3 regions of the Pseudomonas sp. FW305-70 genome follow, and region 3 is predicted to be linked to each of the others. Evidence: predicted binding sites of a transcription regulator. Region 3 holds the regulator's gene; each other region holds the start of a gene.

Region 1 (4,247 bases), on a different contig from region 3:
CCTTCTTCACCTCGGCGGAGAAGTAGATCAGCACGTTGCGGCAGAACACGATGTCGAATTTGCCGAGGCTCGCGTAACTGTCCAGCAGGTTGAACGAACGGAACTCCACCCGGCTCTTGATCGGCGCCTTGATCGCCCAGCGTCCCGGCCCTTTCGGGTCGAAATAACGCTGCAGACGCTCGGGCGACAGACCGCGGCCGATGGCCAGGCTGTCGTACTCGCCGGTCTTGCAGTTCTTCAGCATGGTGCCGGACAGGTCGGTGGCAACGATCTGTACGCCCATCCTCAACTGGCCCATGTTGACCCGTTCGAACTCGTCGATGGACATCGACAGCGAATACGGTTCCTGGCCCGACGAGCACGCCGCCGACCAGATACGCAGGCGCTGACCGGGGCTGGCCTTGATCGCTTCGGGCAGGACCTTGTTCTTCAAGACTTCAAACGGGTAGGTGTCACGAAACCACAGGGTTTCGTTGGTGGTCATGGCATCCACCACCTGTTCGCGCAAACCGCTGCGCGGCTGGGTCTGCATGCGCTGAACCAGCTCACCCAAAGACTTGATGCCTTGCTGTTCCATCAGTTTGTTGAGACGGCTGGAGACCAGGTACTGCTTGTTTTCACCGAGCAAAATGCCACAGGCTTTTTCCAGGAATACCCGGAACTGTTCGAAATCCAAATTACCCGTAGACAATGATGCCGCCTCTTAAATCGTGTTGACTGCCAGGGGCGCAGGCCCCTAGCTGATATCTGCTGCTTTGATCCGGTCGACTACCCGGGATGCCAGGTCATCAGGACGGAATTTGGCCAGAAAGTCATCGGCACCGACCTTCTTGACCATCGCCTGATTGAATACCCCCGACAACGAAGTATGCAGGATGATATGAAGCTTTTGCATGCGCGGGTCGTTGCGGATTTCCGCCGTCAGGGTGTACCCGTCCATCTCCGGCATCTCGATGTCGGAGATCATCATCAGGAACTCTTCTTCCGGCTTCTTGCCCTCGTCGACCAGTTTGCGCAGGTAGTCCAGCGCTTGCCGACCATCGTTCAACGCCACCACTTCGACGCCGACCGTTTGCAGGCAACGCGTGACCTGCTTGCGCGCCACCGATGAGTCGTCGACCGTCAGCACGCGCAACGAAAGCGCCTTGTGCTGGGTTTCAACGTCCACCACGCCGACGGAAATCGCTTCCGGCGTCGGAGCCACTTCCGCGAGCACCTTCTCGACATCGATGATTTCGACCAACTGATTGTCGACCCGCGTCACCGCCGTCAGGTAGTGATCGCGCCCGGTGCCCTTGGGTGGCGGATGGATCTCCTCCCAGTTCATGTTGACGATGCGCTCCACCGAGCGCACCAGGAAACCCTGGGTCTTGGTGTTGTACTCCGTGATGATCACGAACGGATTGTTCTTGTCCTTCAACGCACCGGAGCCGGTCGCCATCGCCAGATCAAGGATCGGAATGGTCGCCCCCCGGATGTTCGCCACACCGCACACGACAGGACTGGACTTGGGCATCAACGTCAATTGGGGGCATTGCAGCACCTCCCGAACCTTGAATACGTTGATCCCGTACAGCTGCTGGCCGTCGAGACGGAACAACAACAGCTCAAGGCGATTCTGCCCCACCAGTTGCGTGCGCTGGTTTACCGAATCCATTACACCAGCCATGCCCAGACTCCTACACCAACGCCAAGTGTTGTTGCGACGCGCCTTCATCACTAAACGGCACGGCGCTTGCTTTTTTAATCGTTATGAACACAGAACCGACATTTTTTCGACGCCTGACCACACCCTACCGCAAATTGCTCGGCGTGCTGGCGGCTGTTTGCCTGTTCAACGCTGGCAGCCCTGCCCTTGCTGACGCGGTTACCTTGCCTGACATGCTTATCGGCGTCACTCAGGGCTTTCTTGAATTCACCGTAGAGGACTATCTGGCAACCAGTCAAACGGAAGGTCGCTACGAGATCCAGGTCAACCCGCTCGACCCGCGCATGCACATGCCCATGTGCGACAAGGAATTGACAGCCACGCTGGAGAGTCCCAGGCCGCTGGGACGGGTCACGGTCAAGGTCCGCTGCGAGGGCGCCTCCCCCTGGACTGTCTTCGTACCCGCTCAAATCCGCCTGTTTCGCGATGTCGTGACCACCGCCCGACCACTGCGCCGTGCCACCATTGTCGAGCCTGGGGATGTGGTGCTGCGCGAGCGCGATATCAGCCTGATCAGCCAGGGCTACCTGACCTCCCTCGACCAGGCGATCGGGCAGCGACTGACCCGACCAATGGTCACCGACCAGGTGATTACCCTGGTGCATATCGAACAGGCCGAGGTGATCCGCAAGGGTGATCAGGTGGTGATTACCGCCCGCAGCGGTACGCTCAGCGTGCGCATGCCCGGCGAAGCCCTGTCGAACGGCAGCCTCAGCGAACAGATCAGGGTGAAGAACCTCAACTCCCAGCGGGTCATCAAGGCGCAGGTCATGGCGCCGGGGCAGGTGGAGGTGTCCATGTAAGGCGTTCTGTTCATCGGAATGTGGCGCTTGCCGCGGCTGTTCCCTAGACTGTGCTCCATGCAGGGCAAGCGCTGACGCGCGCGAGGTTCATTGATAAATGAGCCTAAAGTTTTCCAGGGAATGGCCGAAACCATGGCAAGCGTCCAAATTCCCAGAGGTTTTTTATCATGGTCATCGATTTCAGCCGTTTGAACAGCTCCTCGTCCCTTACGGGCAGTACACGTACCAGCGCCAGCAAGGAAAGCGCCGAAACCGGCAAAACCGCGCCGCTGGAATCCGCGGCCGAACAGGCCGGTACCGTCAACAGCGGGGAATCGGTACATCTCAGCAATGAGGCTCAACAGTTGCAGAAGGTCAATGACAAGCTGCGCGATCAGCCTGCCGTCGACAAGGCCCGCGTGGCCGAGTTGAAAGCAGCGATTGCCGATGGCAGCTATAAAGTCGACAGCAACCGTGTAGCCAGCAAACTGCTCAACTTCGAAGCCCAGCGCTAGGCCACCGCCGGCGCCAGGCTTTTGGACGCTTAAAACCCAAGGCCAGCCATGCACGACACCCATTTACTGCAACTGATCACCGACGACTTTGCTCCAGCACAACAACTGCTGGAATTATTGCAGACCGAATCCCTCGCCTTGCATGGCCGTGACATGCCATTGCTCGAGGACATCCTGGCGCAGAAACAGGCATTGGTCGTCCTGCTCGAACAGCATGGCCGCAAGCGCAGTGAAATTCTCGCCAGCCTCAACCTGCCGACCAACCGCGGCGGGCTGGAGCAACTGGCCAGCCAGTCAAGCATTGGCGACCAGTTGCTGGCGCAAAGTGACGTGCTGACCGATCTCCTGGCTCAGTGCCAGGCCATCAACGCCAACAACGGCCAGTCGATCCTCACTCAGCAGGCCGCTACGGCCACCCAGCTGAAAATCCTCACCGGTGAAACGCCGGCGCTTTATGATGCCAGCGGAACATTCTCCAAGCTTGCTAAGCCGCGCCCGCTCAGTCAGGCTTAGGCCGCTTGATGTGCCCGCTCTATCCAAGACGCGAAAGATGCTGGCAAAATGCTGGCTAGCCGTAGTCAAATTTTGCCTGGAGATTGATTAACCGTGTCCAATGCCTTATCCGTGGATGATGCTCCGCAGCCACCCAAGGTGCTCTCAACGCCCTTGGAAATCTCCAGCAATCTGCGCCAGCTGCTCGAAAGCCATGACCCGCTGATCATCACGTTCCACGAGCGCAGTCAGCGCTTCCAGAGCTATCTGGTGGACCTGGACCGTGAAAGCAACATGATTGCCCTGGACGAAATGATTCCTCGCGATGGCGAGCGCTACCTGATGGCGGGCGAACCTTTCAGGATCGAAGGCTTCCACGAAGGTGTGCGCATTGCCTGGGAAAGCAACGGCCAATTGAAGATCGACGAAGCCGGTGGCAGCCGCTGCTATCGCGGCACCCTGCCCGATGAAGTGGTGTACCACCAGCGCCGCAATGCGTTCCGCGCGGCACTGAAGCTGGCACAACTGGTCAACGTCAATCTCGACGGCGAAAAGCTCAAGACCTCCATCAGCGGCAAGCTGCTGGATATTTCCGCTACCGGCTGCAAACTGCGTTTCGACGGCGACATCACGGGCAGCCTGCAACTGGGTCAGGTGTACGACCGCTTCAACGCCGACCTGCCCTTTGGCAAGATGACGGCGCCAGTCGAGTTGCGTTATCTGCACTTCGAAGAAAAGATCTCCACCACC
Region 2 (4,247 bases), on a different contig from region 3:
TTTGTCACCAGTGCCATTTCAGAGACTTTACTGAAGGCCAGTGCGCTCAAACATTCCAGACAGACCAGGAAACACTGCTCTGCCTTTTACATTGCCTACGATCCCGTCTCGCAAAGGTTGACGGTCATTGATCAAGCCGGACAACCGGCAAACAACAATGCGTAGAGCAGGACAGACCATCGGAAGGAGAAAGACAGGAAACCGTCAGCGGCGACGAATACACCCGACAACGCAGTACCTGGCATCACCCCCCATATTCAGGTACCTGACCTCGTCGAGGACGAGGTCAGGTATCCATCACGAGTTCAAAGGTCTCAGAACAGCTTCCGGCCTTTGTTCGCCGCAATGCGCATGCGCAGGGCGTTGAGCTTGATGAAGCCCGCAGCATCCGCCTGGTTGTACGCGCCGCCATCTTCTTCGAAAGTAGCGATGTTGGCATCGAACAGCGAGTCATCGGACTTGCGGCCAGTGACGATCACATTGCCCTTGTACAGTTTCAGGCGCACAACGCCGTTCACATTGACCTGGGACGCATCGATCATCTGTTGCAGCATCAGACGCTCAGGGCTCCACCAGTAGCCGGTGTAGATCAGGCTGGCGTACTTGGGCATCAACTCGTCTTTGAGGTGAGCCACTTCGCGGTCCAGGGTGATCGATTCGATCGCACGGTGGGCACGCAGCATGATGGTGCCGCCAGGGGTTTCATAGCAGCCACGGGACTTCATGCCCACATAGCGGTTCTCGACGATATCGAGACGGCCGATACCGTGCTCGCCACCGATACGGTTCAGGGTCGCCAGCACGGTGGCCGGGGTCATTTCGACGCCGTCCAGCGCGACGATGTCGCCGTTGCGGTAGGTCAGCTCCAGGTACTGCGGCTTGTCTGGAGCGTTTTCCGGGGAAACGGTCCAGCGCCACATGTCTTCTTCGTGCTCGGTCCAGGTGTCTTCCAGCACGCCGCCTTCATAGGAGATGTGCAGCAGGTTGGCATCCATGGAGTACGGGGATTTCTTCTTGCCGTGACGCTCGATCGGGATCGCGTGCTTCGCGGCGTAGTCCATCAGCTTTTCACGGGACAGCAGGTCCCATTCGCGCCAGGGAGCAATCACTTTCACGCCAGGTTTCAAGGCGTACGCGCCCAATTCGAAACGAACCTGGTCGTTGCCCTTGCCGGTGGCGCCATGGGAAATGGCGTCAGCGCCGGTTTCGTTGGCGATTTCGATCAGGCGCTTGGCGATCAGCGGACGAGCGATGGAAGTACCCAGCAGGTACTCGCCTTCGTAAACGGTGTTGGCGCGGAACATCGGGAAAACGAAATCGCGCACGAACTCTTCGCGCAAGTCGTCGATGTAGATCTCTTTGACGCCCATGGCCTGAGCCTTGGCGCGTGCAGGTTCGACCTCTTCGCCCTGACCCAGGTCAGCGGTGAAGGTCACCACTTCACAGTTATAAGTATCCTGCAGCCACTTGAGGATCACCGAAGTGTCCAGGCCGCCGGAATACGCCAGAACGACCTTGTTTACGTCCGCCATGCCATCACTCCACGGGGTTCTACGGAAAGCCGTGAAGTCTACCGCTCATGCAGGATAATTTACAGAGGCGCGACAGCTTATGACGACCAAGCGACAGAATCTGTCGAGAGCGCGACGATGACTAAAGGGTCAGGAAGTTGCCGAAGTGGCCGCTTTCGTCGCTTGCGGGGCAACTTGTTCCGCGGGCGCTGCCCGCTCAAGGCGTACCGCTACCCGACGGTTCTTCGCACGGTTGGCGTTGTTGGTATTGGGCGCCAGCGGATAACGTTCGCCATGGAAACGCAGGGTGATTTGCGACTCCTGGATGCCGTTGGCCTTGAAGAACTCCATCACTGCCAGGACCCGGCGCCGCGACAGGTCGCGATTGGTCAGGCGGTTGCCGCTGTTGTCGGAGTGACCGTCGAGCTCGATGTGATTGACCGTCGGATCAGCCTTCATGTACTCCAGCATGACCTGCAGCTTGGCTTTCGCGGCACTGTCGAGCTCGATCCCGCCGCCAGGGAAGCCGATTTGGGATTGTTTCACCTGCTCGAAGTTCTGCGGCAACAGTTTGGCCACGCAGCTTTGATAATCGGCAAACGCCCTGGTGAACCTGACCGGCAGCAAGCGCACTTCCGACACCCGGCCATCTCCCGAGGAATGGCGAACCACCGGGCTGCGACCGTCCATCAGACCGCTGATCAGGCGTCCGGCCTGCACCTGTGAACTGTTGAACATCACGTTGCCGCTGCCGATTCTCACCGTGCCCAGATTGATATCGTCACGCCCCGGTTGCCACGGTGCGGCAGCGGCCAGCAAGGTCGCCGAACCTCCGCCCATCATCGGGTTATAGGCTTTCAGACGGAACGTTGCCTGCTCACCGGCCTTGCGCACGAACTCCCCCGAACCGAAGTCGGTAATCGGCTGCGTCAGGCGGCATTCGAACTTGTCGCCTTCGACCGTCCACTCAATGCTCTCCAGGCGGGTCTGAAAAGTGAGCGCCATCGCGGGAAGGCTGGCAAACACACTGAGCAAGGCTAAATAACGCTGGCGCACGGGAGGCTCCACTGGCTTCTACAACAAAAGACCGACACACACATGTTTACGGCATACCTGTTGGATATCGGAAGCTTGCGGCAAAACTTGATAGCGAGTGCCTGCAAGAGTCTTTTCCGGTAGCATTCCCTTGAGTTTGACCCGCCTGGAATCCCCTCATGTCCGACCGCCTGACCCTGCTGCGTCCCGACGACTGGCACATTCATCTTCGCGATGGTGCCGTGTTGACCAATACCGTCGCGGATGTCGCGCGCACCTTTGGCCGCGCCATCATCATGCCCAACCTGGTTCCACCGGTGCGCAACGCGGCCGAAGCCGACGGCTATCGCCAGCGGATTCTCGCTGCCCGCCCGGCCGGCAGCCCGTTCGAACCGCTGATGGTCCTGTACCTGACCGACCGCACCCAGCCTGAAGAGATCCGTGAGGCCAAGGCCAGCGGATTCGTGCACGCCGCCAAGCTGTACCCGGCCGGCGCAACCACCAACTCGGACTCTGGTGTTACCAGCATCGACAAGATTTTCCCTGCACTCGAGGCCATGGCCGAAGTCGGGATGCCGTTGCTGATCCACGGTGAAGTCACCCGTGGCGATGTCGACGTGTTCGACCGCGAAAAAATCTTCATCGACGAGCACATGCGTCGTGTGGTCGAGCGTTTCCCGACCCTCAAGGTGGTGTTCGAACACATCACCACCGCTGACGCCGTGCAGTTCGTCAACTCGGCTTCGGCCAACGTTGGCGCGACCATCACCGCGCATCACCTGCTGTACAACCGCAACCACATGCTGGTGGGCGGGATTCGGCCGCATTTCTACTGCCTGCCGATCCTCAAGCGCAATACGCACCAGGAAGCCCTGCTCGACGCCGCCACCAGCGGCAGCGAAAAATTCTTCCTCGGCACCGACTCGGCCCCCCACGCCCAGCACGCCAAGGAAGCCGCTTGTGGTTGCGCCGGCTGCTATACCGCTTATGCGGCGATCGAGATGTACGCCGAAGCGTTCGAACAGCGCAATGCGCTGGACAAGCTCGAAGCCTTCGCCAGCCTCAACGGCCCGCGTTTCTATGGCCTGCCGGCCAACACCGATCGCATCACCCTGGTCCGCGAAGAATGGACCGCCCCTGCCAGCCTGCCGTTTGGCGAGCTGACCGTTATCCCGCTGCGCGCCGGTGAAAAACTGCGCTGGCGCCTGCTGGAGGAACACGCGTGAGTGAAGACCATTTCGACGACGAACTGGAAGGCAATGGCGGCGGTGGCGGTTCCCGTCATCCAATGGCCGCACGGTTTCGTGGTTACCTGCCGGTTGTCGTCGACGTAGAAACCGGTGGCTTCAACTCCGCCACCGACGCCCTGCTGGAAATCGCCGCGACCACCATCGCCATGGATGAAAAGGGTTTTGTCTACCCGGATCACACCTACTTCTTCCGGGTCGAGCCATTCGAAGGCGCGAACATCGAAGCGGCCGCCCTGGAATTCACCGGGATCAAGCTCGATCACCCGCTGCGCATGGCCGTGAGTGAAGAGTCTGCTCTCAACGATATCTTCCGCGGCGTGCGCAAGGCACTCAAGGCCAACGGTTGCAAACGGGCGATCCTGGTCGGGCATAACAGCAGCTTCGACCTGGGCTTCCTGAATGCGGCGGTTGCGCGCCTGGACATGAAGCGCAATCCGTTCCATCCGTTCTC
Region 3 (4,247 bases):
CCAGCGCTTCGAGAACCACGTCCATCAGTTCCGAGTCGACGCGACGCTCACCCTTGCGCAGGATGTCGAACACGTTCTCGGCGATGTGGCAGCACTCCACCAGTTCGTTGAGCTGGAGGAAGCCGGCGCCCCCTTTTACAGTGTGAAAACCGCGAAAAATTGCATTGAGCAAATCCGCATCATCCGGACGGCTTTCCAGCTCGACCAGTTGCTCGGACAGTTGCTCTAGAATCTCGCCGGCCTCAACCAGGAAATCCTGAAGGATCTCTTCATCGGCGCCGAAGCTCATCAGGGGGGTGCTCCTAACAGGTCTAAAAACCCAAAATACCTAAAATTCTAAAATCCCAGGCTGGATAGCAAATCGTCCACATCGTCCTGACCGGACACAACGTCTTCTCTTTTATCGGCATGAATCTGCGGACCTTCACCCTGAGAGAGATGTTTTTGTGGATCTTTTTCTGCAAGCATCGCTTCACGGTCATGCTCGATGCCCGCAAAGCGGTCCACCTGACTGGCCATCAGCACGAGCTTGAGCAGGTTGCTTTCAACTTCGGTGACCAGTTGGGTCACACGCTTGATCACTTGCCCCGTGAGGTCCTGGTAATCCTGGGCGAGCAGGATGTCGTTCAGGTTGCCCGACACCGCGCGATTGTCCGTGCCGCTGCGCGCCAGGAAGCCGTCGACCCGCCGGGCCAGTTCACGAAACTCTTCGGCACCGACTTCACGACGCATGAAGCGCCCCCAGTCCGTGCTCAAGGCCTGGGCTTCGTCCGCCAGGCTGTTGACCAGCGGCGTGGCATTTTCCACCAGATCCATGGTGCGGTTGGCCGCGGCCTCGGTCAGCTTGACCACATAGCCCAGGCGCTCGGTGGCGTCGGTGATCTGCGACACTTCTTCGGCTTGCGGCATGTGCGGGTCAATCTGGAAATTGACGATCGCGCTATGCAGTTCGCGAGTGAGCTTGCCCACTTCCTGATACAGGCCGCGGTCACGGGTCTGGTTGAGCTCATGGATCAATTGCACCGCGTCGCCGAACTTGCCTTTTTCAAGGCTCGCGACCAATTCGACGGCGTGTTTTTTCAGGGTCGATTCAAAGTCGCCCAATGAAGTTTCGTTATTGCCCATAGCTCCCCCGTGGCGCAGTCATCAACCGATGCGTTCGAAAATCTTCTCGATTTTTTCTTTCAACGCCTGGGCCGTGAAGGGCTTGACCACATAGCCGTTAACGCCGGCCTGGGCCGCTTCGATGATCTGCTCACGCTTGGCTTCAGCGGTCACCATCAGCACCGGCAGGTGCTTGAGCTTTTCATCGGCACGCACGTGACGCAGCAGATCGATGCCGGTCATGCCCGGCATGTTCCAGTCCGTTACCAGAAAGTCGATGCTTCCGCTGTTGAGCACCGGAATGGCGGTAGTGCCATCGTCGGCCTCGACGGTGTTGGTGAACCCAAGGTCACGCAGCAGGTTCTTGATGATCCGCCGCATCGTTGAGAAGTCATCAACGATGAGGATTTTCATGTTCTTGTCCAATTCGACCTCCAAGCAGTCTTAAACGCGCCCAGCACCTGGACGCGCCATTTCAATCAATCCGGCAAAGCACTCAATGACTGTCTGGAGCACAACAGATCGGGACCGGCGCAGTTCAACACCACACCCGCCTCTTTCGCAGTGTCCCCACACTGCCTTCAGCGCGCTCGCCACTCCCCCAAACGCCCCCGCAAGCGGGCCGCGCACTGGCTGTGTAACTGGCTGACCCGCGATTCGCTGACCCCCAGGACCTCACCGATTTCCTTGAGGTTCAACTCTTCGTCGTAATACAGCGCCAACACCAGTCGCTCACGCTCCGGCAAATTGGCAATCGCATCCGCCAGCGCAGCCTGGAAGCGTTCATCCTCCAGGTCGCGTGACGGCTCGGTATGAGCACTCGCGCCATCCTCGTGCAGCCCTTCGTGTTCGCCGTCCTGCAACAGATCGTCGAAACTGAATAACCGGCTGCCCAGGGTGTCGTTCAAAATTCCGTAGTAATCGTCGAGACTCAATTGGAGTTCGGCCGCAACTTCGTGATCTTTAGCGTCACGGCCGGTTTTCGCTTCAATCGAGCGAATGGCGTCGCTGACCATGCGCGTATTGCGGTGAACCGAACGTGGCGCCCAGTCCCCCTTGCGCACTTCATCGAGCATGGCGCCGCGGATTCGAATGCCCGCGTACGTCTCGAAACTGGCGCCTTTGCTGGCGTCATATTTGGTCGATACCTCAAGCAGGCCGATCATCCCGGCCTGGATCAGGTCTTCGACCTGGACACTGGCCGGCAAACGCGCCAGCAAGTGGTAGGCAATGCGTTTAACCAGCGGCGCGTAACGCTCGATCAGCTCGTACTGCGCATCCCGAGCCGATTTTTTGTAGAGGTTGTAACCGCTGGCTGTCATAGAACAGGTCCTGCTGTTTGCTGCACGAGACGCTCGACGAAAAACTCCAGGTGCCCGCGCGGGTTGGCAGGCAGCGGCCAGGTATCGACCTTCTGCGCGATGGCCTTGAACGCCAGCGAGCACTTGGAACGCGGGAAGGCCTCGTAGACGGCGCGCTGCTTCTGCACAGCCTTGCGCACGCTTTCGTCGTAGGGCACCGCGCCGACGTATTGTAGGGCGACGTCGAGGAAGCGATCCGTGACCTTGGTCAACTTGGCGAACAGGTTGCGCCCTTCCTGCGGGCTCTGGGCCATGTTGGCCAGGACGCGGAAGCGGTTCATGCCGTAGTCGCGATTGAGCAACTTGATCAAGGCGTAGGCATCGGTAATCGAGGTCGGCTCGTCGCACACCACCAGCAGCACTTCCTGGGCTGCGCGAACGAAGCTGACAACCGACTCACCAATGCCGGCAGCGGTGTCGATCACCAATACGTCGAGGTTGTCGCCGATATCACTGAAGGCCTGGATAAGGCCGGCGTGTTGCGCAGGACTCAGATGCACCATGCTCTGAGTGCCGGATGCGGCGGGAACGATACGGATGCCGCCTGGCCCCTGCAGCAGTACATCGCGCAGTTCGCAGCGGCCCTCGATCACGTCGGCCAGGGTACGTTTGGGTGTCAGTCCCAGCAGAACGTCGACGTTCGCCAGTCCCAGGTCGGCGTCCAGCAGCATGACGCGCCGGCCAAGCTCAGCCAAAGCCAGGGACAAGTTCACTGACACGTTAGTTTTCCCGACGCCACCTTTGCCGCCGGTCACCGCGATCACCTGTACAGGATGCATGCTGCCCATGTTATTTCTTTACCTTGTCTTGCATAGACGGAGGCCACATTACTGGCTGCGCGTTCACAAACGGAACAATGCATGGCAGACCATCGATGTAGGTACAAAAACTATTCATTAAATACCTCAGCCAACCTGCTTGGTCGGACTGTGGTAGATGTCAGCGAACATGTCAGCCATGGCTTCTTCGCTGGGTTCTTCCTGCATTTGCACACTGACGGCGCGACTGACCAACTGATGACGGCGCGGCAGATGGAGATCATCCGGAATCCGCGGGCCATCGGTCAGGTACGCCACTGGCAACTCATGACTGATGGCCAGGCTCAACACCTCGCCCAGGCTTGCCGTTTCATCCAGTTTAGTCAGGATGCAGCCGGCAAGCCCGCAACGCTTGTAACTGTGATAAGCGGCGGTTAGAACCTGTTTCTGGCTGGTGGTTGCCAGGACCAGATAATTTTTTGAGCGGATGCCACGACCGGCCAGGCTTTCGAGCTGCATGCGCAGGGCCGGGTCACTGGCCTGCAGGCCGGCGGTATCGATCAGCACCACGCGCTTGCGCAGCAATGGATCGAGCGCCTGCACCAGGGACTGGCCCGGATCGACGTGGGTCACCGGCACATTGAGAATGCGCCCCAGGGTCTTGAGTTGCTCCTGGGCACCGATGCGGAAGCTGTCCATGCTCACCAGCGCAATGTTCTGCGCGCCGTACTTGAGCACGTAACGGGCAGCCAGCTTCGCCAGGGTGGTGGTCTTGCCCATGCCGGCAGGGCCGACCATGGCGATGACTCCGCCCTCTTCCAGCGGTTCGACGTCCGGGGTAACGATCATACGCGCCAGGTGCGCCAGCAACATGCGCCAGGCCTGACGAGGCTCCTGGATTTCGGTTATCAGTGCCAGCAGGTCGCGCGACAGCGGGCCGGACAGGCCAATGCGTTGCAGGCGACGCCAGAGGTTGGCCTGATCCGGACGGCTGCCTTGCAGCTGGTTCCAGGCCAGGGACCCG

Evidence for each region. The regulator FliA, encoded in region 3, starts transcription of late flagellar genes. The targets are predictions, from matches to a motif close to CTAAAGTTTNNNNNNNNNNNGCCGNTAA.
Region 1: a site for FliA is predicted at 2,615-2,642, ahead of flgM (flagellar biosynthesis anti-sigma factor FlgM). Genes of this name have one in related genera too.
Region 2: a site for FliA is predicted at 2,632-2,659, ahead of AC3WN7_RS04330 (flagellar protein MotY). Genes of this name have one in related genera too.

Annotation. Positions count from the first base shown of each region.
Region 1 is NZ_JBYSYZ010000023.1:62,646-66,892, forward strand. Features, by position in the region: gene cheR (protein-glutamate O-methyltransferase CheR) at 1-691, opposite strand, end outside; gene AC3WN7_RS17865 (chemotaxis protein CheV) at 737-1,669, opposite strand; gene flgA (flagellar basal body P-ring formation chaperone FlgA) at 1,753-2,511, shown strand; gene flgM (flagellar biosynthesis anti-sigma factor FlgM) at 2,679-3,005, shown strand; gene AC3WN7_RS17880 (flagella synthesis protein FlgN) at 3,054-3,518, shown strand; gene AC3WN7_RS17885 (flagellar brake protein) at 3,612-4,247, shown strand, end outside.
Region 2 is NZ_JBYSYZ010000004.1:31,809-36,055, forward strand. Features, by position in the region: gene AC3WN7_RS04320 (hypothetical protein) at 1-165, shown strand, start outside; gene AC3WN7_RS04325 (argininosuccinate synthase) at 315-1,532, opposite strand; gene AC3WN7_RS04330 (flagellar protein MotY) at 1,662-2,567, opposite strand; gene pyrC (dihydroorotase) at 2,726-3,772, shown strand; gene rnt (ribonuclease T) at 3,769-4,247, shown strand, end outside.
Region 3 is NZ_JBYSYZ010000043.1:7,735-11,981, forward strand. Features, by position in the region: gene AC3WN7_RS24110 (chemotaxis protein CheA) at 1-289, opposite strand, end outside; gene AC3WN7_RS24115 (protein phosphatase CheZ) at 337-1,125, opposite strand; gene AC3WN7_RS24120 (chemotaxis response regulator CheY) at 1,147-1,518, opposite strand; gene fliA (RNA polymerase sigma factor FliA) at 1,686-2,426, opposite strand; gene fleN (flagellar synthesis regulator FleN) at 2,423-3,253, opposite strand; gene flhF (flagellar biosynthesis GTPase FlhF) at 3,371-4,247, opposite strand, start outside.